Regions from separate parts of the Acidovorax sp. Q11 genome, predicted to be linked through region 2. Evidence: predicted binding sites of a transcription regulator. Region 2 holds the regulator's gene; each other region holds the start of a gene.
What was found. Region 2 encodes FNR, which switches genes on or off when oxygen is low (the NO sensors DNR and NnrR bind a similar motif). Its sites were predicted from a motif close to TTGATNNNNATCAA; they were not measured.

Region 1 (10,423 bases), on a different contig from region 2:
GCACCACAGCGACGCCAAGGTGCCCATGATCGTGCTGGAGACCGCGCTGCCCATCAAGTTTGCCGAGACCATCGTCGAAGCCCTGGGCCATGCGCCCGAGCGGCCCGCCAAGTTTGCGGGCATCGAAGACCTGCCCAAGCGCGTGCACGTGATGCCCGCCGATGTGGAACAGGTCAAGGCCTACATCGAGCGCCACTGCGCCCCGGCTGCACAGGGCTGACGCCAGGCCCTCTGGCCGCGCCTGCCTGCACTGCAGGGGCGGTCAAGGGCGTTGAATTTGAAGTAAAAAACGCCCCTGGCGCGCGTCTGGTAAGCGCTAGTAGCTATAAATAGTGTAGCTAACCAAGGAGCACTGGATGAAGGTTGTCGGTTTTGCCGGGTTCTCCGGCAGTGGCAAGACCACGCTGGTCGAGCAGCTGATCCCCGAGCTGCGGCTGCGTGGACTGCGTGTGTCGGTGGTCAAGCATGCCCACCACAGTTTCGACATCGACCACCCGGGCAAAGACACCTACCGCCACCGCGAGGCGGGGGCCTTCGAGGTGGTGGCTGCATCCGACAAGCGCCTGATGCTGGTGCGCGAGTTCGAGCAGTCCGCCACGCTCAGCGTGCACCACCTGCTGGCCGAGCTGTACCAGGGCGTGGACTGGGTGCTGGTGGAAGGTTTCAAGGACAGCGACCTGCTCAAGGTCGAAGTGTGGCGTGCACCCGAACCCGGCCAGGTGGCCAAGTCCGTGCGCTACCCCGAGGATGACTTTGTGGTCGCCGTGGCCACCGACGCCCCCGGGAGCCTGCCCGTGCCCACCCAGTTGCCATTGCTGGACCTCAATGCCCCCGCGCAGGTCGTGGACTGGCTGATCCAGTACGAAAACCGCTTCGAATACAACTGCGAGCTGTACGGGGCGGGGCTGGCATGAACCGCCCCCACAAACCCCTGAAACCACTGGACGAGGCGCTGGCCGAGTTGCTGGCCCACGCCGCGCCGCTGCAGGGCGTGGACACGGTCGCCACGTTTGACGCCGACGGCCGCGTGCTGGCGCGGGACTGCGTCTCGGCCCTGCAGGTGCCGCCGCAAGACAACAGCTCCATGGACGGCTATGCCGTGCGCTGCGCCGATGTGGCGGCCACGGGCGTGGTCCTGTCCGTATCGCAGCGCATCGCGGCGGGCAGTGCCGGAGAGCCGCTCGCGCCAGGCACTGCTGCCCGCATCTTCACGGGCGCGCCCGTGCCCACAGGCGCCGATGCCATCCTGATGCAGGAGGACTGCGAAGCCCAGCCAGCCGCAGACGGGGAACAAGGTCTGGGCCAGGTGCGTATCAACGCCGTGCCCCCGCCGGGCCAGTGGATTCGCCGCGCGGGCGAAGACATCACACGCGGCGCCGTGGTGCTGGCGGCGGGCACGCGCATGTCGCCTGCCGAACTGGGCCTGGCCGCGAGCATTGGCCTGCACCAGGTGCAGGTCGCACGCCGCCCGCGCGTGGCGCTGTTCTCCACGGGCGACGAACTCGTCATGCCCGGCGAGGTGCCGCCCGAGCAGATGCGCCCCGGCGCCATCTACAACAGCAACCGTTTCTTTCTGCGCGCCATGCTGCAGCGCCTGGGCTGCGAGGTGACGGACTTCGGCATCGTGCCCGACCGGCGGGATGCCACCATCGCCGCCTTGCACGACGCGAGTGCTGCGCAGGACCTGATCCTGACCAGCGGCGGCGTGAGCGTGGGCGAGGAAGACCACATCAAGCCCGCCGTGGAGTCGTTGGGCACGCTGGACCTGTGGCAGATCGCCATGAAGCCTGGCAAGCCCTTTGCTTATGGCCGCATTGGGGCGGCGCATTTCATGGGCCTGCCCGGCAACCCGGTGTCGAGCTTTCTGACCTTCGCGCTGCTGGTGCGGCCCTTTGTGCTGCGGCTGCAGGGCTTGCGCGATGTGGCACCCCAATCCGTGGCCGTGCGGGCAGATTTCAACTGGCCCAAGGCCGACAAGCGCCGTGAATTCTTGCGCGTGCGCCACAACGCGGCGGGTGGGCTGGACCTGTTTGGCAACCAGAGCTCGGGCGTGCTGACTTCGGCGGCCTGGGGCGATGGCGTGGTGGACAACCCTGCAGGCCAGACCATCGCTGTGGGCGATACCGTGCACTACATCGCCTTCTCGGAGCTTTTGGCATGAACGTTAACCCCCACGCTTCCCACTTCGTGTGGTCGCTGCCCCCCGAGGGGGCTGCTTTTCATCTTGGGGCGGCCCGGCGATGAACAGGATCACCGTCCGCTATTTCGCCTCCATCCGCGAGGCCATCGGCCAAGGCAGCGAGCCGGTCGAAACGAATGCCACCACCCTGAGCGCCCTGCGCGACGAGCTGATCGCACGCGGCGGAGCCCATGCCAGCAGCCTCGCCCGTGGCAGGGCCGTGCGCATGGCGCTCAACCAAACCTTGAGCGATGAATCCGCCACCCTGGCCGATGGGGCCGAGGTGGCGTTTTTTCCACCCGTTACCGGGGGCTGAGTCCGGCCTGGGCCTGAAGGCGTTGTCCCAACGCCTCGGAGGCGGCCATCATCGGCGCGCGCAACTCGTTGCACATCTCGCCTGCATGGGCCAGCACGGCCTTCAGCGGTGCCGGGTTGGGCTCGGCAAAGCAGACCTCGATCCAGGGCAGCAGGGCCTGCCACACGCGGCGGGCCTCACCCAGGTTGCCTGCGCGCAGCAAGGCCATCAGTTCCACAAAGCGGGGCGTCTGCCAGTGCGCGCTGGCCGAGATCGCGCCCGCGCCGCCCAGCGCCAGGGTGTGGAAAATCTGCGCGTCCTCGCCCGTCAGCACCTGCAGGCGGCCGTCGCTGATCAGGGCCTGCGTCTTGGCGGGGTTGCCGCCGCAGTCCTTGATGGCCTCTATGTGCGGATGCGCCGCCAGCGCCAGCAGCGTTTCGGTACTGAGCGTGGCGCCTGTGCGGTAGGGAATGTCGTAGATGAGCACGGGCGCCGTGCCGGCGTCGGCCAGGGTGCGGAACCAGTGCAGAAGGCCCTCCTGCGAGGGGCGGATGTAGTGCGGGGCAGAGACCAGCAGGCCCGCAACGGGGTAGCGTGCCAGGGCCTGCACCTGCTCCAGCACCTGGCCCTGGTGGTAGCCCGACACGCCCATCACCACGGGCAGGCCCTGGGCGGCCGTGAGCACCGTTTCCAGCACCTGCAACTGCTCCGCCTTGTCCAGCGCAGCGGCTTCGCCCGTGGAGCCGCAGGCGACAAAGCCTGAAACGCCCTGGGCGCGCAGCCGGGTGGTGAGGGCGGCGAGAGCCGGGTGGTCCACGGCACCGTCCTTGAACGGCGTGACCAGGGCGATCCAGAGCCCGCTGAACAGCGGCTGGTGGGAGGGCGTGGTGGCGGTAGCAGACATGCAAAACATCCTTTCAGGGTTCGACCAGGGGAAGAACCGTCCGGAAGGAATGCGCGCGGAATGCCGGGGAGGGAAAAGAGAAAAAAGAAGGGAATTTCTCTGCCAGGTGGTTCCGTCGCTCATCCGGACGGAACCACAGCTCCGGTCAGATGAGCTCTGGTTTTTTGGCTTTGCCCACGCATTGCAATGCCGCCGCAGTTGCGGCAGTCATGGCAAAGAAGGTGTGTGTGGGCATGGGGGCAGTATAGCCAAGCGTTGGATCAAGGGCCTGCCACTGGCTGCGGTGTGGGCGCGACCAGTTCCGGGCACGGCCAGTTGAGCAGCTCGGCCAGGCGGGTGGTGATCCAGGTGGCCTCGGCCACCGACACGCCCGATTCGGCTGTGCACAGCCCGGCGTGGATACGCCGCAGGATCTCGGCCTCCGACGGGGCCTGCACGTGGTAGAGCGTCTGTGCATGCTCGACCAAGTGGCCCGCCAGGTCTTCGCACAGCTCGTAGCGCGTGCGCACGCCGTTCGCCTTTTCGGTGAGGCGCCCCCGGGCGTCGGTGTACACCGCCATGAACGAGGGCGGCACGTGGATCTGGTTGTCGTCGTCCATGGGCACCCCTCAGTCAGGGGTGAACAGGCGCTCGAACTTGGCCTGGTCTGAGGCCAGCTCAAAGCTCACGAGCTGGCCCATCTTCATGTCCGACAGTCGGCAGGCAGCAAACAATGTGGTCTTGCCGGCCAGTTCCATCACCTCCAGGTCGATGATGGCGTAGGGGTAGGGGACAAAAACCTGGTGCTCAAAAACGTCCTTGTGCGTGTTGCGGGGCGAGGGGTAGAGCTTGTACAGGTCGGTCTGAATCGTTTGTGTGGCCATGGTCGTTGGTGCGAGCCTGTTCAAAGGGGGCGGCAGTGCGGGTACAGTGCGGGCGAATCGTACAGTTACTCCAAGCATCCCATGGCAAGACCAAAAAGTGAATGGCCCAACAAGGTCCTGGCCCTGATCCAGGGCGGCAACCTGCCCGCTGCCATCGCGCAGATCAAGGTGGCGCCCTCGGTGTCCGACGTGACACGCCTGCAGACCATGCTGGCCAAGCTGCCGCCCACCCCAGCGCTCGCCCAGCTGAACAAGTTCGTGGAAGAAGAGCGCGCCCTGCTGGCCGCGCCGCGCCTGCACCGATCGCCATGAGCGCGCCGCCTGCCCGATTGATTACCCAACTGACCGATTGCCCGAAAGCCCTGTCGCCATGACCGTGCCCCGCGTTTCCATCCAGACCGAAGACTTCGACCTGTCCGCCGAGGTGGCGGCGCTGCGCCGCGAAAACAAGGGCGTGGGTGCGGTGTGCAGCTTTGTGGGCACGGTGCGCGACCGCAATGAAGGGGACCAGGTGGCGTCCATGGAGCTGGAGCATTACCCCGGCATGACCGAAAAATCCATCGAGGCCATGGTGGACGAAGCCTTCCGGCGCTTCGACATCTTCGGCGCCCGCGTCATCCACCGCGTGGGGCTGCTGCAGCCGCTCGACCAGATCGTGCTGGTGGCGGTGACCAGCGCCCACCGGGGCCAGAGCTTCCAGGCCTGCGAGTTCTTGATGGACTACCTCAAGACCCAGGCGCCGTTCTGGAAGAAGGAAGAAACGGCCCAGGGCGCCCGCTGGGTCGATGCGAGGGTGAGCGATGACGCCGCACTGGCGCGCTGGGGCATCACGCTGGGCAACGCGGCCTGACGTGCGGGGCCCGATGGGGCGGAAATTTGAAAGAAATTGGCCGTCTCCGCGCTCTGGTAAAGCATTGATTGCTATAAAATTGATAGTAACAAGTGATTGTCTGGCGTGGCAAATCACTGATGCAGGTCAACGGCAGGCCATGGGGCGGGGTGGAGGACTGTCTTGAAATCAGGCACACCTCGCCTCAAATGTTCTGCAATTCGGAGGACATTCACCCATGCGTCTCGACAAATTCACCACCAAGTTCCAGGAAGCCCTGAGCGATGCCCAGAGCATTGCGCTGGGCCATGACAACGCCTACATCGAACCCGTGCATGTGCTGCTGGCCATGCTGCAGCAGGACGATGGCCCCAAGGCGCTGCTGCAGCGCGCGGGCGCCAACGTGCCCGGCCTGCTGACGGCGGCCGAGGCGGCTGTTAAGCGCCTGCCGCAGGTGCAGGGCAACGACCAGGTGCAGGGCGGCCCCGAGCTGGGCCGTGTGCTGCAAGCCACCGAGAAGGAGGCCATCAAACGTGGCGACCCGTTCATCGCGAGCGAGCTGTTCTTGCTGGCCGTGATCGACAGCAAGGGCGACGCCGCAAAAATAGCCAAGGACAACGGCCTCACGCGCAAGAGCCTGGAGGCCGCCATTGACGCCGTGCGCGGTGGCCAGAAGGTGGACAGCGCCGAGGCCGAGGGCCAGCGCGGCGCGTTGGCCAAATACTGCCTGGACCTGACTGAGCGCGCGCGCATCGGCAAGCTGGACCCGGTGATTGGCCGCGACGACGAGATCCGCCGCGCCATCCAGGTGCTGCAGCGCCGCACCAAAAACAACCCCGTGCTCATCGGCGAGCCCGGCGTGGGCAAGACGGCCATCGTCGAAGGCTTGGCCCAGCGCATCGTGGCGGGCGAGGTGCCCGAGTCGCTCAAGGGCAAGCGCGTGTTGTCGCTCGACATGGCAGCGCTGCTGGCGGGCGCCAAGTTCCGCGGCGAGTTCGAGGAACGCCTGAAAGCCGTGCTCAATGAGCTGGCCAAGGACGAGGGCCAGACCATTGTCTTTATCGACGAGCTGCACACCATGGTGGGCGCGGGCAAGGGCGAGGGCGCGATGGACGCGGGCAACATGCTCAAGCCCGCCCTGGCGCGCGGCGAGCTGCACTGCGTGGGCGCGACCACGCTGGACGAATACCGCAAGTACATCGAAAAGGACGCTGCGCTGGAGCGCCGTTTCCAGAAGATCCTGGTGGGCGAGCCCACGGTGGAAGCCACCATTGCCATCCTGCGTGGCCTGCAGGAAAAGTACGAAGTGCACCATGGCGTGGACATCACCGACCCGGCCATTGTGGCTGCGGCCGAGCTGAGCCACCGCTACATCACCGACCGCTTCCTGCCCGACAAGGCGATCGACCTGATCGACGAGGCAGCGTCCAAGATCAAGATCGAGATGGACTCCAAGCCCGAGGTGATGGACAAGCTCGACCGCCGCCTGATCCAGCTGCAGATCGAGCGCGAAGCCGTGCGGCGCGAGAAGGACGAGTCCTCTCAAAAACGTTTTGCGTTGATTGAAGAGGAGATCGGCAAGCTGCAAAAGGAAATCGCCGACTACGACGAAATCTGGCAATCCGAAAAGGCCCAGGCCCAGGGCAGCGCCCATGTGCGCGAGGCCATCGACAAGCTCAAGTTCCAGATCGAGGAGTTCACCCGCAAGGGCGACTTCAACAAGGTGGCCGAGCTGCAGTACGGCAAGCTGCCCGAGCTGGAAAAGCAGCTGAAAGAAGCGCAGGCGCAAGAGGCGGGCAAGGACGGCGCCCCTGCCACGCGCCGCCTGCTGCGCACACAAGTCGGTGCCGAAGAAATCGCCGAGGTGGTGAGCCGTGCCACGGGCATCCCCGTGGCCAAGATGATGCAGGGCGAGAAGGACAAGCTCTTGCAGATGGAAACCAAGCTGCACGAGCGTGTGGTGGGCCAGCAAGAGGCGATTGCTGCGGTGGCCAACGCCATCCGCCGCTCGCGCTCGGGCCTGTCCGACCCCAACCGGCCCACGGGCTCGTTCCTGTTCCTTGGCCCCACGGGCGTGGGCAAGACCGAGCTGTGCAAGGCGCTGGCGGGCTTCCTGTTTGACAGCGAGGACCACCTGATCCGCATCGACATGAGCGAGTTCATGGAGAAGCACTCCGTGGCCCGCCTGATCGGTGCGCCGCCCGGCTATGTGGGCTATGAAGAGGGCGGCTACCTGACCGAGGCCGTGCGCCGCAAGCCCTACAGCGTGCTGCTGCTCGACGAGGTGGAAAAGGCCCACCCCGACGTGTTCAACGTGCTCTTGCAAGTGCTGGACGACGGCCGCCTGACGGACGGCCAGGGCCGCACCGTGGACTTCAAGAACACGGTGATCGTGATGACGAGCAACATCGGCTCGCACCTGATCCAGGCCATGGTGGGACAGGACTCGCAGGACATCAAGGATGCGGTGTGGGGTGAACTCAAGAACCACTTCCGGCCTGAGTTCCTGAACCGTATCGACGAGACCGTGGTGTTCCATGCGCTGGATGCGCGGCACATCGCGTCCATCGCCAAGATCCAGTTGCAGCTGCTGCAATCCCGGTTGGCCAAGATGGATTTGGAGTTGCAGGTGTCCGATGCCGCCTTGGCAGAATTGGCCAAGGTGGGGTTCGATCCGGTGTTTGGTGCGCGGCCGCTCAAGCGGGCGATCCAGCAGCGCATCGAGAACCCGCTGTCCAAGCTGCTGCTGGAAGGGCGCTTCCCGCCCAAGAGCGTGATTCCAGTCACCGTGAACCCGGTGCTGGAGCCGGGCGTGTTCCAGTTCGGCGTGGCCCCGCAGGGGTAATGCGGGTGTGGGAAGCGGTGGTGGCGCACACTCGCGCTGCCATCCTTTTCCCAAATTGTGAAGGAGAGGTGTCGTTTGAATGATTTTGTTGCGGGCGTTGTGCGCCTGTTGCTGCGTGTAGTGGTCATTGCCATGGGGTTGGTGCTGTTTGCCAGCCTGCTGGTGGCCGCCCTGGTGCTGGCCCTGGTATGGATGCTGCGCGCAGGCTGGGCGCGCCTCACGGGGCGGCCAGTGACACCCTGGACCATGCGCATGGATCCGCGCACGGGTTTCAGCACCGTGTTCCGCTCTACCGAGCGGTGGTCTTCCGGCCGCCGTGGCGCCGCCGCACCGGCCGATGCCGGTGAAGAAGCCGCTGCGTCACGCCGGGGCGGCATCCTGCCGGGTGCGGCCCAGGTGACCGACGTGGAAGCGCGCGAAGTTCGTTGACGGGGCATGGCCCCCTGGGCCGCGCCCACTTCTTTGCGTAGGCGCCTGCCAGCAGTTTTTGACGGCGGTACACCCGCCTTGTGCGTGATGCGCCCATGGGGGTGTCTTCTATGATCCAGACATGACACCAGCCGATATTCACGCCCATTTCGATCTCCAACGCCAGGCGAGCCGCGCGCATGTGGATGTGCCACTGCTCGTGCGCCGAGAGCGGCTGTTGCGCATCGCCAAAATGCTCGATGAGCATGGCCCCGTGCTGGCTGCGGCGGTGCAGGCCGACTTTGGCATGCGTTCGCCGCGCCTGACCGAGGTGGCGGACTTCTTTGTGCTGCGCACCCTGTTGTCGCACACCCTGAGCCAACTCGCCCAATGGATGAAGCCCCGCAAGGTGCGCACCCCGCTGTACCTGCAGCCCGCCAGCGCGCATATCCAGCGCCAGCCGCTGGGCGTGGTGGGCGTGATATCGCCCTGGAACTACCCGGTGCAATTGGCACTGGCCCCCGCCATCACCGCGCTGGCGGCAGGCAACCGTGTGATGCTCAAGCCCAGCGAACTCACGCCCCACACCTCGGCCCAGCTGGCGGCCCTGGTGGCCCAGTTTTTCGCGCCCGACGAGTTCTGCGTGGTGCAGGGCGATGCCAACCTGTCGGCGCTGTTTGCCTCGTTGCCGTTTGACCATCTGGTGTTCACCGGCTCTACGGCGGTGGGGCGCAAGGTGGCGCAGGCGGCGGCACAGAACCTCACGCCCACCACGCTGGAGCTGGGCGGCAAGTCGCCCTGCATCATCGACGGCCACTGCGACATGCAGGACGCGGCGCTCAAGATTGCGCACGGCAAGCTGCTCAACGCCGGGCAGACCTGCATTGCGCCCGACTACGTGCTGCTGCCCCGGGGGCGCGAGGGCGAGTTTGCGCAGGCCTACCGCGCAGCGGTGACGCGCCTGTTCCCCACCATCGAGGGCAACGCCGACTACGCCTCCATCATCACGCCGCGCCACCATGCGCGCCTGCGCACCATGCTGCAGCAGGCACAGACGCAGGGGGCCGAGGTGCAAACCATCGACCCGGCTGCAGGCAAGCCCGTGGTGCACACCGTGGGCACGCTGGGCGATGGTGCCAGCCGCCAGATGCTGCCGACGCTGGTGTTTGGCGCCACCTCGCAGATGCAGCTCATGCAGGAGGAGATTTTTGGCCCCATCCTGCCGGTGATCTCTTACGAGCGGCTTGATGATGCCATTGCCCACATCAACGCCGGGCCGCGCCCGCTGGCGCTGTACTGGTTCGGGCAGAGCGAAACCGTGCGCGATGACGTGCTGCGCCGCACCGTGAGCGGCGGCGTGACGGTGAATGACACGCTGATGCACATCGCGCACGACAACCTGCCGTTTGGTGGTGTGGGCGACAGTGGCTGGGGCGCATACCACGGCGAGCAGGGCTTTCTACGCTTTTGCCACCAGAAGTCGGTGCTGGTGCAGTCGCGCTGGGCGATGGGCTCGCTGTTCTACCCGCCCTATGGCGCCCGGTTCGACCAGATCATGGGCTTGTTGCGCCGCTGGCTGTAGTCGCGGCCGGCTCGCTCTCGGGCCCCTCTTGTGCTGGCGCCGCTGCGGGCCCGCCGTCCGGCGGGGCCGGGGGGCGGGTGATGAGCTGCACGATGGCATCGCGCAGCTGGCCGGTGGACACCGGCTTGTGCAGCAGCAGTGCCGAGGTGGACTGCGCATCGCGCAGGCGCTGGGGCGATGTGTCGCCCGTCATGATGATGGCGGGCACGGGTGTGCCCAGGTAGGTGCGCAGCGCCTGCAGCACCTGCTTGCCCGTCTCCTCGTGGCGCAGGCGAAAGTCCGTGATGATGATGTCGGGGGTCACATCCTCCAGGGCCTCCAGCGCGTCGGCACTGGACTCGGCCGTGAGGCATTGGCAGCCCCAGCTTTGCAGCAGCGACTGCATGCCCAGGCGCACGGCCTCGTCATCGTCGATGGCCAGCACCTTCAGCCCGGCCAGGCTGCGGGCCGAGGGGGTGGGGCTGGCGTCGTCCTCCAGCGCGCCTTGCCAGCGGTCCAGCCACAGCCGAAAGACGGAG
Region 2 (10,423 bases):
GGTTTCCACGCCTTCCGCCACCACCTCGATGTGCATGGCACGGCCCATGCTGATGATGGCGCTCACGATGGCACGATCGCCATCGTCATCGGGCAAGCCACGCACGAAGGACTGATCGATCTTGAGTTTGTGGATCGGTAACTTCTTAAGGTAAGCCAGGCTGGAGTAGCCCGTGCCAAAGTCATCAATGGCCAGGCCAATGCCCAGATCGGCCAGCACCCGCAGGCGCTGCTCCATCTCCTGCGCATCCTGCAGCAGGATGGTTTCCGTCAGCTCAAGCTCCAGCAAGGTCGGCGGCAGCTGGTGTACGGCCAGCAAACGCGTGATCCGGTCCACAAAATCAGGCTGGCGGAACTCCAGCGCCGACACATTCACGGAAATCATGATCGGCATGCCACTGTGCATCCACACCGCCGCCTCGCGCACCGCCTGCTCCATCACCCAGGCGCCCAGGGTCACGATGTAGCCCGACTCCTCCGCCAAGGGGATGAACACGCCCGGTGAAACCGCACCGAACTCGGGATCGGTCCAGCGGATCAACGCCTCGGCCCCGGTAATACGCCCTGTGGCCATGTTGACCTGCGGCTGGTAGTGCACGGCCATGCGCTGCAGACCCAGCGCCTGCCGCATGGCGTGCTCCATCTGCATGCGGGCCAGCAGGTTGGCATTCATCTGAGGCTGGTAGAAGCCATAGCTGCCACGCCCCCGCTCCTTGACCCGGTACATCGCGGTATCCGACTGCTTGATCAGGTCGTCCAGCGTCGCCCCGTCCTGCGGATACAGAGCAATGCCAATGCTGCACTGGATGGAGAACCCCATGCTGTCGAGCATGAAAGGCTTGAGCATGTCGTCCAGGATGCGGCGCGCCACGCTTTCGGCCACCGGCGCATCACCACCATGCAGGTAGATGACGAACTCATCCCCCCCCAGCCGGCACAGCATGTCGGTCTGCCGCAGGCAGGTCTGCAGGCGCTCGGCGACCAGTTGCAGCACCCGGTCGCCAAAAGGGTGCCCCAGGGAATCGTTGATGATTTTGAAACGGTCCAGATCCAGGAAGAGGACGGCAAACCCGGTGTCGCTCTGGCGCGCCCCCTGGATCGCGGTGTCCACCCGCTGAGACAGCAGCAGCCGGTTTGGCAGGCCGGTGAGCACGTCGCTGTAGGCCAGTTCCTCGATGCGCTTCTGTGCAGCGTGCTGCAGCGTGAGGTCACGCATGAAGCCGATGCTCTGCACCAGCCGCCCTTCGTCGTCACGCAGCGCCACCCAAGACAGTTGCACGGCGCAGTAAGCCCCGTTGTCGCGGGGCAGCCAAAGCTCCCCCTCCCAGAAACCGTCACGCGACCAACCCTGCTGCACCCGCTCCATGAAGGCAGCATCCGAGCCGCCGCCAAACAGCGAGGCGGCCATGCAGCCCTCAAAGGCTTTGGCAGCAGGCCCCACCAGGCGCTCACAGCCCGGGTTCATGCGCATGATGCGGTGCTGGCTGTCGGCAATAAAAATGGCATCCAGGCTTGACTCAAACACGCGTGCCGCCAGGCGCAGGCTGGCCTGGATTTCGGTCTGCCGGGTGATGTCCCGGTATGAGTAGACGCGCCCCACCGCCCGCCCTTGGCGAAATTGCGGCACGGTCCGCATTTCCAGCACCATGCCGCTGCGCAGCTCCAGGATGTCCGTGCTCTCCTGCATGGGTTCGCGCTCAATGGCAACCATGCGCTCGGCATAGGCGCGGGCATCTGCCACCTGGCTGGCCATGAAGGCATAGACGGCCGCATCGTCGCGCTCCACCAGCAGCTGGCGCGGCAGCCCCCAGAGCTGGGCCAGCCTCTGGTTGAAAGCGCGCACGCTGCGGTCCAGCCCGCAGACCAACATGCCATCGGCCGCTGAATCCAGCGTCGCACGCAATTCGGACAACAAAGTTTCCAGCTCGCGCTCCGTCGCCTCCTGGGCACTGCGGTCGAGCATGGTCAACATGAAGACCGTGCGTCCGTCCGGCCCCCAGGGCACACGCACCACATGGCGCTCCACAGGCACCAGCTGGCCATTGGCACGCACCAGGCTGGTGTGCGAATGGATTCCCGCTGCAATCACCTCCGGGGGCTCGACCCAGAAGGCCTGGTCTTGCGGGGTGGCTGCGAGGCCCAGCACGGGCTTGCCCGCCATGTCGGCTGCGGGCATACCCACCAGGCGTTCGGCGGCGGCATTGGCATGCAGAATGAGGTGGTGTGCCTCGTCGACCAGCCAGACGGCTTCCTGCAGCCCATCCAGCCAGCCATGCGATTGCAAATCGGTCACGTATCCGCCTCTTCAGGGCCGGGGCTGACCGCTCGCTCAAAAAAATAACAGATGCGCTGCCGGGGCGACAGGTAGTCCAGCGCGTCGCGCGGCAGCTGTGCCGGCTTGAGGCTGCGGCGTATGCCCAGCTCGGGAACAGTTTCCAGGTCCAGGATGGGCGCCTCATCCTTGGGCACCCTGGAGTCGTGGACGATGACCTTAGGCCGCAGGGGGCGCGAAGAATTCACCGAAGCAACAATCGCATAGCGGTCGTTGACCAGCTGGACGATGGAACCCGGCGGATACACCCCCATCATGCGGATGAAAGCGCCCAGCACCACGGAATCGAACTTCGCCTTGAGCTGGGCAAAAATGACCGAGAGCGCCTCGTGGGGTGTGAGGGCATCCACACCAACAGTAGGGTTGCACATGCGGTCGTACCGGTTGACAAGCGCCAGCACCTGGCTTGCCCGCCCCAGGTCCACCCCGGTGAGCCGCTGCGGAAACCCGCTGCCATCGGCCATTTCATGGTGCCGGGCCACCGCCAGCACCACGGCCTCAGCAAACCCCATGCGCTTGGCCATGGCCACGGATTCCGCCACATGGGTTTCGTACCGCGACCGCTCCATCAGGGGCATCGACGGCGTGGGCTGCCGCAGGTTCGGCGGCAGCTTGAGCTTGCCCAGGTCGTGAATCAGTGCCGCCACCCCCAGGCCCTGCAGTTCTTCGCTTTTCATACCCAAAGCACGACCCAGCAACAGCGAAATAACCATCACGTTGATAGGGTGCAAGGCGTTGCGTTCGCCCACACCTTCCGACAACAGCCGGATCACCGAGTCACCGTTCTCCAGCAGTTCGGAAACACACCCGGACACCAGCGCCACACCTTTGTCGCGCGCCTGGTCGGGGTGTTCGGACACAGCCCGCTCCAGTGCCTGGTACTGCCGGGTGGCCTCGGCGAATCGCTGGTTGCAGGCGGCCAGCGCCTTGTTCTGTGCGTCCAGCAACTGGCGCCGCCGAAGGGCTTCGGCGTCCACCGCTGCGGGAACCCCCGGGGCCTCCAGGCCATTGGCGGGGGGCGCGACCATTTCGGGAACGCTCCAGGCGGCAGGCACCAGCTCCTTGAGCGCTGGGTCACTTTTTTTGGGCAGGTAGCGCACCTCGGTCAACCCCAGCCCCCGCAAGGTGGCGATCTGCTCGGCCGACGCCACCCGGAAGCTGCTGGTCGGGAATGGATGATGCATCCAGCCCACATCGAGCTGGATGTACATGCCGACCCGCAGTTGGCTGATGTCGATGAGGATGGAAGAGTTCACTTCAGGCGTACGCGAAACATGGAGACATCAATGCCACCAATAGTTACGCAGATTATCACCAGTTACTGGGGCTTGTCTAAGGAGCACAGCCCCATCGCAGCGATACGGCAACACTTGGGCAACACTTGTCCCCAAAGCTCCTGGACCGTGGCAGATCGCCATAAAACAGGGCTCAAAATGCACTGAAGCCTGCCCGCCTTCGCCGGGCTCCAAGGTCGCCTCGGCTCAGACCGCGCCTGGCCTCAGCGGCACCAGAGCGAAGGCTTGTAGATCAGGTCCATCCAGAGAGCCCAGGCTGCGACGGCGCACAGCAAGCCTCCCGCGACCCGGGTGCCCCAGTCGGCACGCACCCGATTGAGACGGCTTCGCAGTCGGCTCCACGCCCAAGGGCCACCCAGCAGCCACACCCCACTACCCACGGCAAACAACACCATGGTCAGCGCCCCTTCCAATGCGCCGCCACTCAGAGCGGCGACCAGCAGGGCCGAGTAAAGCAATCCACAGGGCATCAAGGCCCACAGGGCACCTGCCGCCAGCACGCCAGCGGGCGCCCCCACCAATGGCCGCACGCGCCCCCACACGGCCCTCCCGGCCTGCTCCACCCAGGCGGGCTGGCGCGACTGCACCATCATCATCAGGCCCCAGGCCATGACAGCCACATGCATCAGGGTCCACACCGGACGCAAGGCCGTGGTCTGCTGGGTAAGCCACGCCAGGCTGTCCATGGCCAGGGCCGCCAGGGCGCCTGCGGCCGCGTAGCCCGCCAGCCGCCCCCCATGAAACGCCAGGGTGCGCAACACCACACCACCCTGCGGCATCCATTGCACAACCTGCACTGCGGTGCTTTCTTGCGCCAGCTTACCCGTGCCTTCTGCGGCCGCAGCCCGCCCCACCAGGGCACCACAGGGCGCGGCGCACATGGCCAAGCAATGGGACCCGCCTGCGAGTCCCATGAGCAAAGCCGTCCAGGCCACGGTTGCGAGCATAGGCCTCAGATGATGCGCGAAAACCGGGCGCGGTTGCGGTCTGCCTGAAGATAACGGTCAAACACCATGGCAATGCCCCGCACAAAAAACCATCCCATGGCCGTCACTTCGATCCCCTCGGGCCCCACCCGCACCAGCCCCTGTTCGGCCATGTCTTCGAGCTGCGCGATCTCTGCCGCAAAGTACTGCCGCACATCAATCAACCAGGCCTGCTCCATGGATTCATAGAGCAACTCGCCCTGGCACATCAGGGCCATGATGGCGGCGCGGCGCACGAGATCGTCACGCGTGAGCGCCAGACCCCGCACCACCGGCAAACGTCCCTGGTCGAGAAAGTCGTAATACTCGTCCAAGGTCTTTGAGTTCTGGCTGTAGGTCGCACCCACCCGGCCAATGGCCGACACGCCCAAGCCGATCAGGTCGCAGTCAGGCTGTGTGCTGTAGCCCTGGAAGTTGCGGTGCAAGCGCCCTTGGCGTTTGGCCACAGCCAAGGCATCCGAGGGCAACGCAAAGTGGTCCATGCCGACATAGACATAGCCCGCGTCCATGAACGCATCGAGCGAGCGCGACAGCATGGACAGCTTGCTCGACGCCGTTGGCAGCTCGGCCGAAACAATGCGGCGCTGGGGTTTGAAACGTTCTGGCAGGTGCGCGTAGGCATACAGCGCAATGCGCTCAGGCCGCAACTGCGCCACCTGCGCCAGAGTACGGTCGAACGATTCGGGGGTCTGGCGCGGCAGGCCATAGATCAGGTCCACATTCACCGAGTCAAAACCCAGCGAGCGTGCAGACTCCACCAGCGCAAACACCTGTTCGGCAGGCTGGACGCGGTGCACAGCCTTCTGCACCTCGGCATCAAAATCCTGCACACCAAAACTGAGCCGGTTGAAGCCCAGCTCAGCCAGCAACGCCAGCCTGTCGGCGTTCACGGTGCGGGGATCCACTTCAATAGAGTACTCACCGCCCGGCGCCAAGGTAAAGCTGCGCTTGAGCATGGCCATCAGTTCACGCAAGCCCGCATCCGACAGGAACGTGGGCGTGCCTCCACCCAGGTGCAGCTGGCTCACCACTTGGCCCACCCCGCAGTGCGCGGTGTGCAGGTCGATCTCGCGGCTCAGATAGCGCAGATAGACTTCTGCGCGGTCATGGTGCTTGGTGATGATCTTGTTGCAAGCGCAGTAGTAGCACAGCGATTCGCAGAACGGAATGTGCACATACAAGGACAGGGGCAAGGCCTTGGCCACCGAGCCTGTCCGGCGCTGCTCCAGTGCCAGGATGTAGTCCTCCTGCCCGAACGCTTCGACAAACCGGTCGGCTGTCGGATAAGAGGTATAGCGGGGCCCCGGCACGTCAAAACGGCGCAGGAGATCGGGCGAAACAGCGGTCATGGGGGAATATCCTTGCGTACACTCTGACTGTGCCGTACCCTCTGCACGATGTCCTTGACCTGCATCAAGTGAACGATCAGGCCGACGAGCGACAATTTGACAAATGTCAGTCGCTAAGGCGCCCACCCGAAGGCCTTCCCAGCTTTTCGTATCGGGCGCAATGTACTCGACACCCAACCCCTAGCTCACGTGCCTATGAACCCGCTCACCATCAAAGTCGCCTGCTCCAACTGCAACCTGCGCGAGCTGTGCATGCCCGTGGGCCTGAACGAAGAGCAACTGCAGCGCATCGATGAAGTCGTTGCCGTACGCCGCAAGGTCAAACGCGGCAGCACGCTGTTCCGCAACGGCGAATCCTTCACATCGCTCTACGCCATCCGCACCGGCTTCTTCAAGACCTGCGTGGCTACCGAAGATGGCCGCGACCAGGTCACCGGTTTTCAGATGGCTGGAGAGATCATTGGCCTCGATGGCATCGTGAACGACCACCACACCTGTGACGCGGTGGCCCTGGAAGACGCCGAGGTCTGCGTGATGCCCTTCGACCGCATCGAGGAACTCTCGCGCGAGGTCACGGCCCTGCAGCACCATGTGCACAAGATCATGAGCCGCGAGATCGTGCGCGAACACGGCGTGATGCTGCTGCTGGGCAGCATGCGCGCCGAAGAACGCCTGGCAGCCTTCCTGCTGAACCTGGTGCAACGCCTGCATGCCCGCGGCTTCTCGCAGTCCGAACTGGTGCTGCGCATGACGCGCGAAGAAATTGGCAGCTACCTGGGCCTGAAGCTCGAAACCGTGAGCCGCACCTTCTCCAAATTTGTGGAGGAAGGCATCGTGGAAGTCAAGCAGCGCCATGTCCGCATCCTGGACACGGATGCCCTCAAGCGCATCGTCAACAGCCAGCAAGCCTGCCACTGATCGGCAGCCATCCCGGCCTGCCTTCACCGGCCGACCAGAAGCGCCTCCCCTCAGTTCAAGAGCAGGATGATGTCTTGCGGCAGTCATCCGGCCGCTCTCCTTCAGGTACCGGGCAGCGGTTCAGCTCGAAGGGCGACATGGCCAGTAGCGTGGTCAATGCACTGCTTGCCATGGTGATGATCCAGAACGCAAAAAACGCCAGCGTATAAACGCCCTGCCGCGACAGCGCCAGGGGCTGCCCAAGCCAGTGCAGATCCTGGGGGTCCACCATGGCAAAAACCAGCATCTCCAGCACCCCTGCCATCAAGAAGGCGGGCCATGCAATCCACATCAGGCGTTGCGTCCACATATCGTTGTTCCTGTCTCCTGGGGGCTCAGTTACGGCAAGCTGGCATCACTGACGAGCCACATGCTTGCACGTTTCAACGCGGCTGGTCCTGCACGGGGGTGGCCGCATGGTTGCGGCCCTTCATGGCGGGTGCCAGGCTTTTCTCGGGGGCTTCCAGCGTCTTGTTGATCTCGATCCCCTTGCGGTAGTAGTCCTCTGCCACCACAGGATCGGGCCGGGACAGCGCCAGCCACAAGGTCACAAAACCCGCAACGATCACAATGGCCGGGCCGGCAATCACCAGCCAGACATGGCCGAATTTCCACCAGGGTGCTGACGCAACAGGGGCAATAGCTGGGCTTGAAGACATGGCGATTTACTCCTTCACAATCATCTCAATCAACACAAGGCCATGCGAGGCCTTGCACCAGGGTGCGGCTCAGCGCGGCACCAGGAACACAGATTTTTCTGTCACATGGGCGGCGGCGCCGACGGCCTGCACATCGAACTGGACGGCATGGGAGCCAGGGTTTGCCGAACCATACGGGATCTGCAAACGCACCGCCACCCAACGCGACTCCGCCGGGCCGATGTCCACCTCGGCATCGGAAGACACCTCCAGCCCCTCCAGCCCCCGTGCGCTGATGCGATAGCGCTGCTCGCCCTCCGTCGCATTCATGATCTGCAGGCGGTAGATGTTCTCCAGCTTGCCCCCTGCCACGATGCGCGAAAGCGCTGCACGGTCCCGCACCACATCGACCTTGAGCGGAGTCCGCACGACCAGGCTGGCCAGCATGGCCACGCACAGAGCCACCAGCACCGCGCTGTAAATCAGCACCCTTGGCCGCAGCACGCGCCGCAGCATCTGCGACTGGGTCCACCGCTGGGCCACGCCGTTCTGGGTGGAGTAGCGGATCAACCCCCGGGGGTACTGCATCTTGTCCATGACCGTGTTGCAGGCATCCACACACAGGCCGCAGCCGATGCATTCGTACTGCAGCCCCTTGCGAATGTCGATGCCCACGGGGCAGACCTGCACACACAGCGAGCAGTCAATGCAGTCGCCCAGCCCCTGCGCCTTGTAATCCAGGTTCTTCTTGCGCGGGCCGCGCTGCTCGCCCCGCTCGGGGTCGTAGGTCACGACCAGCGTGTCCTTGTCGAACATGGCGCTCTGGAAGCGTGCGTACGGGCACATGTACTTGCAGACCTGCTCGCGCATGTAGCCCGCGTTGCCATAGGTGGCAAAGCCGTAGAACAGCACCCAGAAAATCTGCCAGCTGCCCTGCAGCGCCAGCAACTCGCTGCCCAGCTCGCGGATGGGCACAAAGTAGCCCACGAAGGTGAATCCGGTCCACAAGGCCACCGCCACCCACACCAACTGCTTGAAGAACTTCTTGCGGATCTTCTCGAAGGTCCAGGGCCCGTTGTCCAGCCGCAGCCGCGCACTGCGATCGCCTTCGATCTTGTGCTCGATCCACATGAACATCTCGGTGTAGACCGTTTGCGGGCAGGCAAAGCCACACCACAACCGCCCGGCCACCGCCGTGAAGAGGAACAGCGACAACGCCGAAATGATCAACAGCCCGGTGAGGTAGATGAAGTCCTGCGGGTACAGCACCAACCCGAAGATGTAGAAGCGGCGCGCGTCCAGGTCGAACAGCACCATCTGGCGCTGTCCCCATTCAAACCAGGGCAGCCCATAAAACACGATCTGCGTGAGCAGCACCATGCCCCAGCGCCAGCGCGCAAACAGGCCACTGATGGAGCGCGGATAGATCTTTTTCTGCGCTTCGTACAGCGAGACGATCTCGCCCTGGGCAGACGGCTCGGACGCCACGGGTGCGATGGGAATGACCTTGCGAGCAGGCTCGCTGGGGGGCTTCATGGTGTCGATCTACTCACAGGGAGGTAAACAGCCTAACAACAAAGAAGCCAGGCAACCACCGCCAGATGCGGGCTGCCTGGCAGCACCAATCACCGCGCGGCAGCCGCCTGCTTGCCGTTCGACAAACCCCAGACATAGGCGGACAGGACCCCGATCTGGGCTTCCGTCAGCTTGTCAGCCTGCGCAGGCATCTGGTTGACTTTGCCGTTGTTGACGATGGCGGTGATCGCCGCCTCGCCCCAGCCATGCAGCCAGATATCGTCGGTGAGGTTCGGTGCACCCAGGGCCTGGTTGCCCTTGCCGTCCATGCCGTGGCAGGCAGCACACGCCGTGAACTTGGACTTGCCCAGCGAAGCGCGCAGCGAGTCGTGCGGGCTGCCCGACAGGCTCAGCACATAGTGCGACAGGTTGCGCACATCTTCTGGCGAGCCCACAGCCGCTGCCATGGGAGGCATGTTGCCGATACGGCCCTTTTCCAGGGTTTCGCGGATCTTCTCGGGGGCGCCGCCGTGCAGCCAGTCGCCGTCCGCCAGGTTGGGGAAGCCCTTGCTGCCACGTGCATCCGAGCCATGGCACTGCGCACAGTTGTTCATGAACAGGCGTTCACCAATGGCGTGGGCCTGGGGGTCCTTGGCCATGTCCTCTGGCTTCATAGAGGCAAAACGGGCATACAACGGCTCCAGCTCGGTCTTGGCCTTGGCCATTTCGGCCTCGTACTCGCCCTTCTGGGTCCAGTTCAGCTTGCCGGTGAAGCTCCCCAGGCCCGGATAGGCAGCCAGGTAGCCCAGGCCGAAGATGATGGTGATGACAAACAGCCACACCCACCAACGTGGCAGGGGGTTGTTCATTTCGACCAGGTCCTCGTCCCAGACATGGCCCGTGGTGTTGTCGGCCGTGGCCATCACCTTCTTGCGGCCCGCCATCCAAAGCAGGATGCCGCAGGCGATGATGCCGACCAGTGTCAGCGCGGTCACAAAGACCGACCAGAAATTGCTGGTGAAGTCACTCATGGGATGTTCTCGTTCTGGTGAGGGTCAATCTTGTTCGAAGGGCAGTTGTGCCGCCTCGTCAAACCGGGACTTGTTGCGGCCCCGGTAGGCCCAGACCCAAATGCCAATGAAGCAGGCCATCGATGCCAGGGTGGCGACGATGCGCATGGTCGTGATGTCCATGGCCAATCTCCTTTACTTGAGCGCGCGGCCCATGACTTGCAAGTAGGCAATGAGGGCGTCCATTTCGGTCTTGCCCTTCACCTCGGCTGCGGCGGCAGTGATCTGCTCGTCGGTATAAGGCACGCCCACCGTGCGAAGCGCCTTCATGCGGGGGGCCAC
Region 3 (10,423 bases), on a different contig from region 2:
CAGCCCCAGGCCAACCCGGCCGATCTGGTGCACGAGGCCATCCGCAAGACACTCAAAGAACTGCAGATACCTGGCTCGAGCATCCTCAAACGGCTCAAGGAAGTCACCAACCTCGAAGCGGGCGCTGCGGGTTTCAAGTTCGGCTTCAAGCTCGCCGATGTGGGCAAGGACGACGGCGTGAGCCTGGCCCAGGCGTTCCAGGAGCTGATCGACCAGGCCAAAACGGATGTGGTGCTCATCGTGGACGAGGTGCAGCACGCGCTGGGCAGCGCCGATGGCGACCACCTGCTGCACGCGCTCAAAGCTGCGCGCGACGCCATCAACACCCGCCCGGGCACACCGGGGCATTTCCTCTTCATCGGCACCGGCTCGCACCGTGCGCGCGTGCAGGAACTCACGCTCAAGGGCAACCAAGCCTTCAACGGCGCGGTGACCAACGAATTTCCGGTGCTGGGGCGGAATTTCATCGACTACGTGCTGGCGCAGGTCGGCCCCCAGCTGGGCGCCATGCTGCCTTCTGCGGAAGTCACCGAAGCCGCCTTTCGCAGCATGGGCAGCCGGCCCGAGGAGCTGATGAAGGCGCTCAATGTGCTGCGCAGCCTGCCGCCGGACGCCCTGCCCGACGAACACCTGCCCACCATCGCGCAGTCTTTGGGCGCTGCGGCGGCCGACGTGGAACTGCAAAAGGTGGAGGCCATGGGCCCGCTGGCTGAGGCCGTGTTCTCACGGATCTGCAGCATTGGCGGCGACGTAAAGGGCGTATTCACCGGCGAGGCACTCAAGGCCTATGCGGCGCAGATCGGGCGCGAAGTGACGGCCCAGGAGGTGCAGGGCATCATCGGCACGATGACCTCGGCCAACCTGCTCATGCGCGTGAAGCATGGGCACTACGGCGTGACGGACCCGTTTGTGGAAAAAGCCTGGATGAACCGGCTGCAGGCCGACCAGCTGCTGCGCGCCAGCCCTGCTGGCGAAACGCCCCGGCTGGGGACAGAAAAAGGAAACTGAGCGCCTCAGCCCTTGGCAGCGGGCGGGTCGGGCAGCAGGCAGGCCTCGGCCACCTGCAGGTTGTTGTCGCGGGCGAAGTTGATGACGAAGTCCCAGGCCATGGGTTCGTGCCCCTGCAGGTCGCGGTGGACCACCACACATTTCACGCCATTGAGCGTGGTGGGAATGCACCAGGGCGAGTAGCTCAGGTGGCTACCGGGCCGCGCACCACCAGGGCGAAAGCTGCTCATCACCCCGGCCAGCCGCTCGGCCCAGTCACTGGGCCGAAAGGTTTTCCCGTCATGGGTGATGCCCTGAATGAAAACTTCTTTGGAGGAGGGGAAAACCATCGGGGATTGGAGTGGTAGTGAGCGCGCCAGACACAGGATCACTGCATGCTGCACCGCAGCGCGTATTCTAACTCTTATATAAGAGCTACCCCTCTAATCCATCGCCAGCACCGGGAATCTGGCGCAAATCCCTGGTAACAGCCTGCATTGCAGTAATGCGCAATCGTCAACAGACGATTACAGTGCGCGCCCTAGAATCGTGCTTCGTTTTTTGCCACCGTACCGTCTGGAGATTCCCGCATGACCGCTTTCATCGAAGCCGCTTCGCCCCACGTGATGAACACCTACGGCCGCGTGCCGATCGCGCTGGAACGTGGCCAGGGCTGCCGCGTGTGGGATGTGAACGGCAAGGAATACATCGACGGCCTGGGCGGCATCGCCGTGAACACGCTGGGCCACAACCACCCCAAGCTGGTGCCCGCGCTGCAGGACCAGATCGCCAAGCTGATCCACACCTCCAACTACTACCACGTGCCGTTGCAGGAGAAGCTCGCCACCAAGCTGGTGGAGCTGTCGGGCATGCAGAACGTGTTCTTCTGCAACTCGGGCCTGGAGGCCAACGAGGCGGCCCTGAAGATCGCCCGCAAGTTCGGCGTGGACAAAGGCATCGCCAAGCCCGAGATCGTTGTCTATGAAAAGGCCTTCCACGGCCGCTCCATCGCCACCATGTCGGCCACGGGCAACCCCAAGATCCACAGCGGCTTTGGCCCGCTGGTAGAGGGCTTTGTGCGTGTGCCGATGAATGACATTGAAGCCATCAAGCAGGCCACCGAAGGCAACCCCAACGTGGTCGCCGTGTTCTTCGAAACCATCCAGGGCGAAGGCGGCATCAACGCCATGCGCATCGAATACCTGCAGCAGCTGCGCAAGCTCTGCGACGAGCGCGGTTGGCTCATGATGATCGACGAAGTGCAGTGCGGCATGGGCCGCACCGGCAAGTGGTTTGCCCACCAGTGGGCCGGCATCGTGCCCGACGTGATGCCCCTGGCCAAGGGCCTGGGCTCGGGCGTGCCGATTGGCGCTGTGGTGGCGGGCCCCAAGGCCGCCAGCGTGCTGCAGCCCGGCAACCATGGCACCACCTTCGGCGGCAACCCGCTGGCCATGCGCGCTGGTGTCGAGACCATCCGCATCATGGAAGAAGACGGCCTGCTGCACAATGCAGCCCAGGCGGGCGACCACCTGCGGGCCGCCCTGACGCGCGAGCTGGGCAGCCTGCCGGGCGTGAAGGAAATCCGCGGCCAGGGCCTGATGCTGGGCATTGAGCTGAACAAGCCCTGCGGTGCCCTGATCGGCCGCGCGGCCGAAGCGGGCCTCTTGCTGTCGGTCACGGCCGACAGCGTGATCCGCCTGGTGCCGCCGCTGATCCTCACCACCGCCGAGGCCGACGAGATCGTCGCCATACTGACCCCGCTGGTCAAAGCCATCCTGGCTGAATGAAGCAAAGCAAGATTGTCATGACGACGCTGAAACATTACCTGCAGTTCACCGACCTCAACGCCGACGAATACACCTACCTGTTCGAGCGCGCCGCGCTCATCAAGAAGAAGTTCAAGGCCTACGAAAAGCACCACCCGCTGGTGGACCGCACGCTGGCCATGATCTTCGAGAAAGCCAGCACCCGCACGCGCGTGAGCTTCGAGGCGGGCATGTACCAGCTCGGCGGCTCGGTGGTGCACCTGACCACGGGCGACAGCCAGCTGGGCCGCGCCGAGCCGATTGAAGATAGCGCCAAGGTCATCAGCCGCATGACCGACCTGGTGATGATCCGCACCTACGAGCAGGCCAAGATCGAGCGCTTTGCCGCCAACTCGCGTGTGCCCGTCATCAACGGTCTGACCAACGAGTACCACCCCTGCCAGATCCTGGCGGACATCTTCACCTACATCGAGCACCGGGGTTCCATCAAAGGCAAGACGGTGGCCTGGGTGGGCGACGGCAACAACATGGCCAACACCTGGCTGCAGGCCGCGTCGCTGCTGGGCTTCAAGGTGCATGTGAGCACACCGCGTGGCTATGAAGTGGACGAAAAATTGGCCGCTGGCGCGCACGGTATCAGCGCTGATAGCTATCAATTCTTTAGCAACCCCATGGAAGCCTGCCGGGGCGCCGACCTGGTCACCACCGACGTGTGGACCAGCATGGGCTACGAAGCCGAGAACGAAGCGCGCAAGAAGGCCTTTGCCGACTGGTGCGTGGACACCGAAATGATGGCCGCCGCCCAACCCGACGCCCTCTTCATGCACTGCCTGCCCGCGCACCGGGGCGAAGAGGTCGAGGCCGACGTGATCGACGGGCCGCAGTCGGTGGTGTGGGATGAGGCAGAGAACCGCATGCACGTACAAAAAGCACTGATGGAATATCTGCTTCTGGGCAAGCTGGCCTGACAGCCCCATGCCCTGGCGCCGCCAGCCCGTTCACAGCGCCGAATTGCTGGCGCACTGGCAGGACCTGGGCCAAGCACTGGGGCGCGACACGCCAGCCTGGCGAGCCGAGGGCCGGCGCCTGCTGCGCAGCTGGGCCCGCTGGCCCCGGGCCTACCACGACACCACGCACCTGTGGGCCTGCCTGCGGCACCTGCAGGCGGTGCTGGATCAGCAACCCGGCGCACTCCACAACCCCCATGCCGTCGCCTTGGCCCTCTGGTACCACGACGCCATCTACTGGCCGTGGAGCGGGCACAACGAGGCGCGCAGCGCCGACTGGGCGCGCCAGTTCCTGCTCAGCCAAGGGCTCCCCACCACGCTGGCCGAGGCCGTGCACCAGCATGTGATGGACACCCGCCACACCCCCGGCCCGCTCACGGGCGACGCGTTGTGGGTGGTGGACATCGACCTGGCCATCCTCGGCCAGAGCGATGCGGTGTACCGCCAGTTCGAGCGCAATGTACGGCGCGAATATTTCTTTGTGCGCTGGCCGCGCTATGTGGAGGGGCGCAGCGCCGTGCTGAAGGGTTTCCTGGACCGCCCGCAGATCTACGGCACGGGCTACTTTGCGCAGCGCTATGAAGCGCAGGCACGCGCCAATCTGCAGCAGGCGCTGCACGCGCTGGGCGAAGGCAGGCTGCACCAGTAGCAGGCCCCAAAGGTGCGGACTTTTATGAAGAAAAACAGGCCTTACCGCGCATCCATAAGGCGCGAATAGCTATTAAATATATAGCAAACTCTACGCCACGGGCCTGCGCGGTGCTGGCATGGCCATCGGCTTTTCGGCGCCCGCCTCGGGCGGCACACCGCAGCTGCCACAACTGCTGCACCCACCATCGCCCCCGCCACAGCCGGGCGACTGGACCAGCCCCGGGTGGACCTTGCCCAACCCTTGGCGCCAGCGAGCGGGCAGATAACGCCACAGCACATAGAGCGCTGCAGCGGCGACGATCAGACCAACGATGAATTGCTGGGCCATAAGCACCTTTCCCCTCAGCCGCCGCCCAGCACCAGCGCCACGCGGTAGGTCACAAAGCTGGCGGCATACGCCATGGCAAACAGGTACACCACCATGAGCAGCGGGTAGCGCCAGCCATTGGTCTCGCGCCGCACGGCGGCAATGGTGGAGATGCACTGGGGCGCAAACACATACCAAGCCATCAGCGACAGCGCCGTGGCCAGCGACCACGAGCCTGCCACCAGCGCCCCTAACTGGTTGGCCGCCTCGTCGCCCGTGGCAGACAGGGCATACACCGTGCCCAGCGCGCTCACCGCCACCTCGCGCGCCGCCATGCCGGGCACCAGGGCGATGGCGATCTGCCAGTTGAAGCCAATCGGCGCCACGATCACCTCCAGCCACCGGCCCAACTGGCCCGCATAGCTGTAGGTGATGGCCGCCTGGGTGGCGCCTTCCGGCGCGCCGGGGTAGGTGGACAAAAACCACAGCAGTACGGTGACGGCCAGGATGATGCCGCCCACGCGCTTGATGAAAATCATCGCCCGCTCGTACAGGCCAAACGCCAGGCCCCGCACGCTGGGCCAGCGGTAGGCGGGCAGCTCCATCATCAGCGGCGTGGCCCGTGTGTCGCTGCGCGCGAGTTTAGCCACCGCCGCCACGGCCATGGCACTCACGATGCCCGCCACATACAGGCCAAACAACACCACCCCTTGCAGGTTGAAAACACCCGCCACCGTGCGCTCGGGGATGAAGGCCGCAATCAGCAGCGCATACACCGGCAGGCGCGCCGAGCAGGTCATGAGCGGGGCGATCATGATGGTCACCAGCCGGTCGCGCCAGTGGGTGATCGAGCGTGTGGCCATCACGCCCGGCACGGCACAGGCAAAGCTCGACAGCAGCGGGATGAACGAGCGCCCCGACAGGCCCACCGTGCCCATCACGCGGTCCAGCAAAAAAGCCGCGCGCGGCAGGTAGCCCGAGTCTTCGAGCGCCAGGATGAACAGGAACAGAAACAGAATCTGCGGCAAGAACACCAGCACCCCGCCCGCGCCCGCCAGCACCCCATCGGTCAGCAAACTGCGCAAGGGGCCGTCGGCCATGTGGGTGTTGATAAGCGCCGCCATCCAGGCCATCCCGTCCTCGATCCACGACTTGGGCAGCTCGGCCCAGCTGAACACCGCCTGGAACATCAGAAACAGCGTGGCCGCCAGGATCAGCAGGCCCCAGACCGGGTGCAGCACCACCGCATCGATGCGGTCGTCGGCGCGCAGGCTCACCACGGGCACACGCACGGCCCGATCCAGAATGCGCCGCACATCCTGGTGCGTGCGGATGACGTCGTTCTGCGCGTCCAGATCCGCTGCATCCAGCCGCGCCGCCGCATCGGGTGCCACCACCGGGCGCTCCAGCTGCTGCAGTTTCGCGCCGTCCAGCCACTGCACCAGCTCCTGGGCGCCATCCCTGCGCACCCCCACGGTGGCCAGCACCGGCATGCCCAGCTCACGCGCCAGCGCCTCGCGGTCGATCTCTATGCCCTGGCGCCGGGCTACGTCCATCATGTTGAGCACCAGCACCATGGGCAGGCCCAGGGCCCGGGCCTCCAGCACCAGGCGCAGGTTCAGGCGCAGGTGGGTGGCATCGGTCACGCACACCAGCACGTCGGGCACGGGCTCACCCGCGCGCCGCCCGCGCACGATGTCGCGGGTGATGGCCTCGTCCGCGCTGTGCGCGTGCAGGCTGTAGGCGCCGGGCAGGTCCAGCACCCGCACGCTGCGGCCCGCAGCGGTCTGCAGCAGGCCCTCCTTGCGCTCCACCGTCACGCCCGCGTAGTTGGCCACCTTCTGGCGCGCGCCGGTGAGCAGGTTGAACAGCGCGGTCTTGCCGCAGTTGGGGTTGCCCAGCAGCGCAATGCGCAAGGGGGCATCAGCGGCGGAGGGCTGCATAGTGGCCTGGGCGCTCATGCCAGCTCCTTGGCAGGCACGGTGGCGTCATCCAAAGGCTGCACCTGCACCATCGAGGCCTCCTGGCGGCGCAGCGCAAACGTGGCCTGCCCCACCCGAACGGCGATGGGGTCGCCACCCCAGCCGCCGCGCGCGACCACTTGCACGGTTTCACCGGGCAGAAAGCCGATCTCCAACAAGCGCAGCAGCATGCTGTGCTCCTGCGCGTCCCGCGCGGGCAACAAGCCCGTGACCCGGCCCAAGGCACGGCGAGGCAATTGGTCCAGCCGCGAGGACAGGTTCTGCTGCGTAGGAAGATGCAACCGCGCTGCAGCGCCATCGTCCATGGTTTTCATGGTGACTGGTCTTGATACAAATAATATTGATTCTCATTCTATAGATATCTGTATCGTGCTGGTTGCCGTCTCACTCTCTCCTTGATGCAGCGCAAGCTGCGGTACCAGCTGCCCTCCCCGGGTGGTCAGTCACATCGCTCAAACCGCTTGCACTCCGCAGTGACGCGAATGGACGTGAGCGTGTTTTCGTCGTCGATGTGTAGGGCAGTGAACTGGACCCAGGCTCCCTGCGGAATGCCGCGCAACAGGGCGGGGTTGACCACCCGAAAGGTCTGGATAGTGAACGGCAGCTTGGCGCGGGGCAGCAGCTTCAGCCGCACATAGGTGACGTTGCCGCCCGCATCCGCCTCCATAGACACCAGCCGAGCCCGCGTATAGACCGGAGCTGCCGCAGACACGCCCGGGGCGCCCTGCGCTGCGGGGGCAGCCGATGCAGTAACGGCACTCGCTGGCGGGAAGCCGCAGAACGCCCCCGTCACAAGCAGCACCGCGAGCTGGCCAGAGGCGCCTACAAGCCCCTTACCTACTTTCATGCCGACCTTTCTCGTTTGCTAGGCGGCATGAGTGCAAAACCGGACGCATGCTCACCGCCCCAACATCAAAACTGCGTCCCTACGGTCAGGTAGACGCGCGGCGTCCACTGCATGCTGCTGCGGCTGACCACCGGCACCGCGCCCGAAGCATCCACGCGATCTCGGCGGAAGCGCGCGTCGCCCACGTTGTACACGCCCAGCCGCCAATATCCCAGTCCGCGTACCAGCTGCCCCACATAGAAGTCCAGCATGGCGCTCGCGTGGTTTTGGCCGGTGAGTGTGGCGTTGATGTCCTGGTCGGCGCGCCCCGTCATGGTCAACGTGGCGCCGCCATACCAGCCGCCGGTGCGCGGCATGGGTTTGGCAACGGTCAGCGTGGCCACATAGCGTGCCTGCCCGGGAATGCGCCGCCCTTCATTGGGCCCGCTGGTCATACGCGACTGCAACAGGCTGGCGTTGGCCGACAGCGTACAGTCGCGCCCCAGGCCCAGCCACGCCAATCCAGTGCGGGCATCGGCCTCCAGGCCCCAGACCAGCGCGTCGCCCACGTTCGCACGTTGCTCCACCCATCGCGATCCGTTCAATGCCAGCGTGGGCGCCAGCACATCGCTCATCTGCCGCACAAACAGGTTCAGGCCTGCGTGGCCGCTGGCTAGGCGCCGCTCGAAGCCGGTGTCCAGCGTCCAGGCCACCTGCGGGCGCAGGTTGGGGTTGCCGATGGTGTCGGGGTTGCCCAGGCTGTTGCTGCCCTGACTGGGGATGACCCGGTCCACCAAGTCCCACACGCGCGGCAGCTGGGTGACGCGAGCGAGGTTCACACGCCACTGTAGGTCGTCGGACAGCGGCGTGCGGGTGTGCATCGATGGCTGGAGGATGTTCCACTGCTTGCTGCCCGCCACTGCAGAGCTTCCCCCGTTCAGCTCCACACGCTCGCCGCGCAGGCCCAGCGTGAGCGTGGTGCTGGCCGGCAGCTCCCATTCGTTCTGCCCCCAGACCACCCACCGGCGGATGCCAGCGTCCAGGCCCGAGTTCACCGGCAGGGCGCCGCTCGCGGTGGTGCTGACGAAGAGTTTGCGGTCTTCAAATTGCGCCCCGGCACTCCACAGCAGTGCATCGGCCGTGCCGGTGAGCTTGCTGCTGAGGCTCCACACGTCCTCTCGCCGGTCGTCCACAAAGCTGTAGCTGTCGGTGACCACTGCACCGCCCGCGCCAATGTTGCGCAACAGATCTCCCCTGCGGTCCACGGTGTCGCTGGCCCGGCTGGCGGTCAGCGTGGTTTCGAGTTTGCTGGTAGCAAAGCGGTGCGTCCAGTCGGCGGCTGCTTGCAGATAGCGACGGTCGTACTGGTGCGACTCCTGCGAGTTCAGGGCATATGTGCCATCGCCACTGCCCACGCTGTCGGCTGTGCCGCCAAAGTCAGCCTTGCTGAGGGTTGCCCGCAGCGTCACCTGGTCTGCCGCCCCCAGCTTCCCGCTGATGCGCGGCACCAGCGCGTAGTCGGTGCGCTTGTAGCGGGCGCTGGTGTCGGACTGCGCCACGTCAGCCCCGTCACGCTGCGTGCTGCGGTGCATGTCTGAACCCAGCAGCAGGCCTGTTGCAGACGCAGCGACGAAGTACGACCAGGGCTGGCTGGCCTCCGCTTCGCGAGGCTCGTCGGCGCCCGTGGAAGTTGGCCCCAAGGGGCCGGTGCGCGAGAAAAACGCCTGCCCCGCATTGCGGCCCCACACGTGGTTGTCGGTCAGGCGCAGCGTGGTTTCACGCTTCACGGTGGCCTGGCGCAACACGATGTTGAGCGTGCCGCCCGTGGCGCCCGAGAACTCTGCGCTTGGCGCGCGCACCACCTCGATGCGTTCGATCAGCTCGGGCGGCAGCTGGTCAATGGGCAGCTGCGTGCGCTTGCCGCCCACGCGCTGGCCATCGATGAGCAACTGCGTGGCACCGCGCTCCATGCCGCGCATGCGGATCTCCACGCTGCCGTCAGCACTTGGCGTCACCTGCACGCCTGGCAGCTGGCGCAGAACATCGGCCACCGAGAACGCGCCCATTTGCTCGATGTCGCTGCGGTCCACCACCACCAGCGACCCGGCTGCAAAAAAACGCTGCTCCAACGACCTGCGTGCCGTGACCGTGACGCCATCAAGCGATGGCGTAGCGCCGCCCGTTCCCTCCGGCGTACCCTGCGCCCATGACGAACTCCCTGCCGCAGAGGCCAAGCACGTCGCCCAGATGGCAATGCGATGGCTGTTGTTTATTGTTTGCTTCATAGATGCCCTCTCTGCGCCAGATTGTCCGAGGGCAAGGCTTAAGCGCAGCCTAAGACCTATGCCTGTGCCCCTGGGTGTCGCTGAACTGCAGCATCCACGCGACAGGTGATTCCGGAGCCAACGCACGCCGCGACTACAGCTTGGGCACCTCCAGCGGTTTGCGGTAAATCGTGTTGCGCTTGACCACCTGAAAGCCGCAGTCCGCGTACACGCGATTCGCGCCCGTCAGGTTCTCGCCATCCACTGCCAGTGCCGACTCGGCCATCCCTTCGTCGGCCAACAGGCGCAGGCTGCGGGCGATCAATGCCCTTGCCAGACCGCGCCTGCGCCACTTGCGGCCCACGCTGATGAACTCGGTGTAGCCCCGGCGGCGGGACAGATTGCGGCTCTCGTCCTCGTTGATATACGTGCGGACCTGGCCTGCGACTTCATCGCCATCCCATGCCACTTGCCAGCGCGCGGGCTGAAACATTCGGCTCTCCAGCCAGGTGTCGTAGTCGCGTGGCAACGGCGGTGCCATGCCCCAGTGGTCTTCAAACGCGGTGTGGTGCGCTTCCCAAATGGCGCGGTAGTGCTCGGGCTCGACGGGCCGCAACTCCAACCCTTGCGGCA

Region 1: clpB (ATP-dependent chaperone ClpB) is a predicted target of FNR. The motif match lies at 5,208-5,221, and genes of this name have one in related genera.
Region 3: ACYZGB_RS16270 (FeoA family protein) is a predicted target of FNR. The motif match lies at 7,096-7,109, and genes of this name have one in related genera.

The regions. Positions count from the first base shown of each region.
Region 1 covers NZ_JBUDZG010000005.1:125,842-136,264, reverse strand. Annotated here, with positions in the region: gene thrC (threonine synthase) at 1-220, shown strand, start outside; gene mobB (molybdopterin-guanine dinucleotide biosynthesis protein B) at 357-914, shown strand; gene ACYZGB_RS06580 (molybdopterin molybdotransferase MoeA) at 911-2,161, shown strand; gene moaD (molybdopterin converting factor subunit 1) at 2,241-2,495, shown strand; gene dapA (4-hydroxy-tetrahydrodipicolinate synthase) at 2,482-3,378, opposite strand; gene ACYZGB_RS06565 (hypothetical protein) at 3,639-3,977, opposite strand; gene ACYZGB_RS06560 (hypothetical protein) at 3,987-4,241, opposite strand; gene ACYZGB_RS06555 (hypothetical protein) at 4,323-4,553, shown strand; gene ACYZGB_RS06550 (molybdenum cofactor biosynthesis protein MoaE) at 4,612-5,091, shown strand; gene clpB (ATP-dependent chaperone ClpB) at 5,309-7,915, shown strand; gene ACYZGB_RS06540 (hypothetical protein) at 7,991-8,344, shown strand; gene ACYZGB_RS06535 (coniferyl aldehyde dehydrogenase) at 8,466-9,905, shown strand; gene ACYZGB_RS06530 (ATP-binding protein) at 9,877-10,423, opposite strand, start outside.
Region 2 covers NZ_JBUDZG010000004.1:69,216-79,638, reverse strand. Annotated here, with positions in the region: gene ACYZGB_RS05165 (putative bifunctional diguanylate cyclase/phosphodiesterase) at 1-2,292, opposite strand, end outside; gene ACYZGB_RS05160 (HD-GYP domain-containing protein) at 2,289-3,587, opposite strand; gene ACYZGB_RS05155 (sulfite exporter TauE/SafE family protein) at 3,830-4,573, opposite strand; gene hemN (oxygen-independent coproporphyrinogen III oxidase) at 4,579-5,961, opposite strand; gene fnr (fumarate/nitrate reduction transcriptional regulator Fnr) at 6,157-6,879, shown strand; gene ACYZGB_RS05140 (hypothetical protein) at 6,935-7,228, opposite strand; gene ACYZGB_RS05135 (FixH family protein) at 7,302-7,577, opposite strand; gene ccoG (cytochrome c oxidase accessory protein CcoG) at 7,647-9,092, opposite strand; gene ccoP (cytochrome-c oxidase, cbb3-type subunit III) at 9,182-10,102, opposite strand; gene ACYZGB_RS05120 (cbb3-type cytochrome oxidase subunit 3) at 10,127-10,264, opposite strand; gene ccoO (cytochrome-c oxidase, cbb3-type subunit II) at 10,277-10,423, opposite strand, start outside.
Region 3 covers NZ_JBUDZG010000021.1:48,561-58,983, forward strand. Annotated here, with positions in the region: gene ACYZGB_RS16235 (AAA family ATPase) at 1-1,008, shown strand, start outside; gene ACYZGB_RS16240 (DUF3579 domain-containing protein) at 1,014-1,337, opposite strand; gene ACYZGB_RS16245 (acetylornithine/succinylornithine family transaminase) at 1,578-2,774, shown strand; gene argF (ornithine carbamoyltransferase) at 2,792-3,721, shown strand; gene ACYZGB_RS16255 (HD domain-containing protein) at 3,729-4,409, shown strand; gene ACYZGB_RS16260 (hypothetical protein) at 4,500-4,739, opposite strand; gene feoB (ferrous iron transporter B) at 4,754-6,679, opposite strand; gene ACYZGB_RS16270 (FeoA family protein) at 6,676-7,005, opposite strand; gene ACYZGB_RS16275 (hypothetical protein) at 7,140-7,547, opposite strand; gene ACYZGB_RS16280 (TonB-dependent receptor plug domain-containing protein) at 7,613-9,811, opposite strand; gene ACYZGB_RS16285 (N-acetyltransferase family protein) at 9,945-10,423, opposite strand, start outside.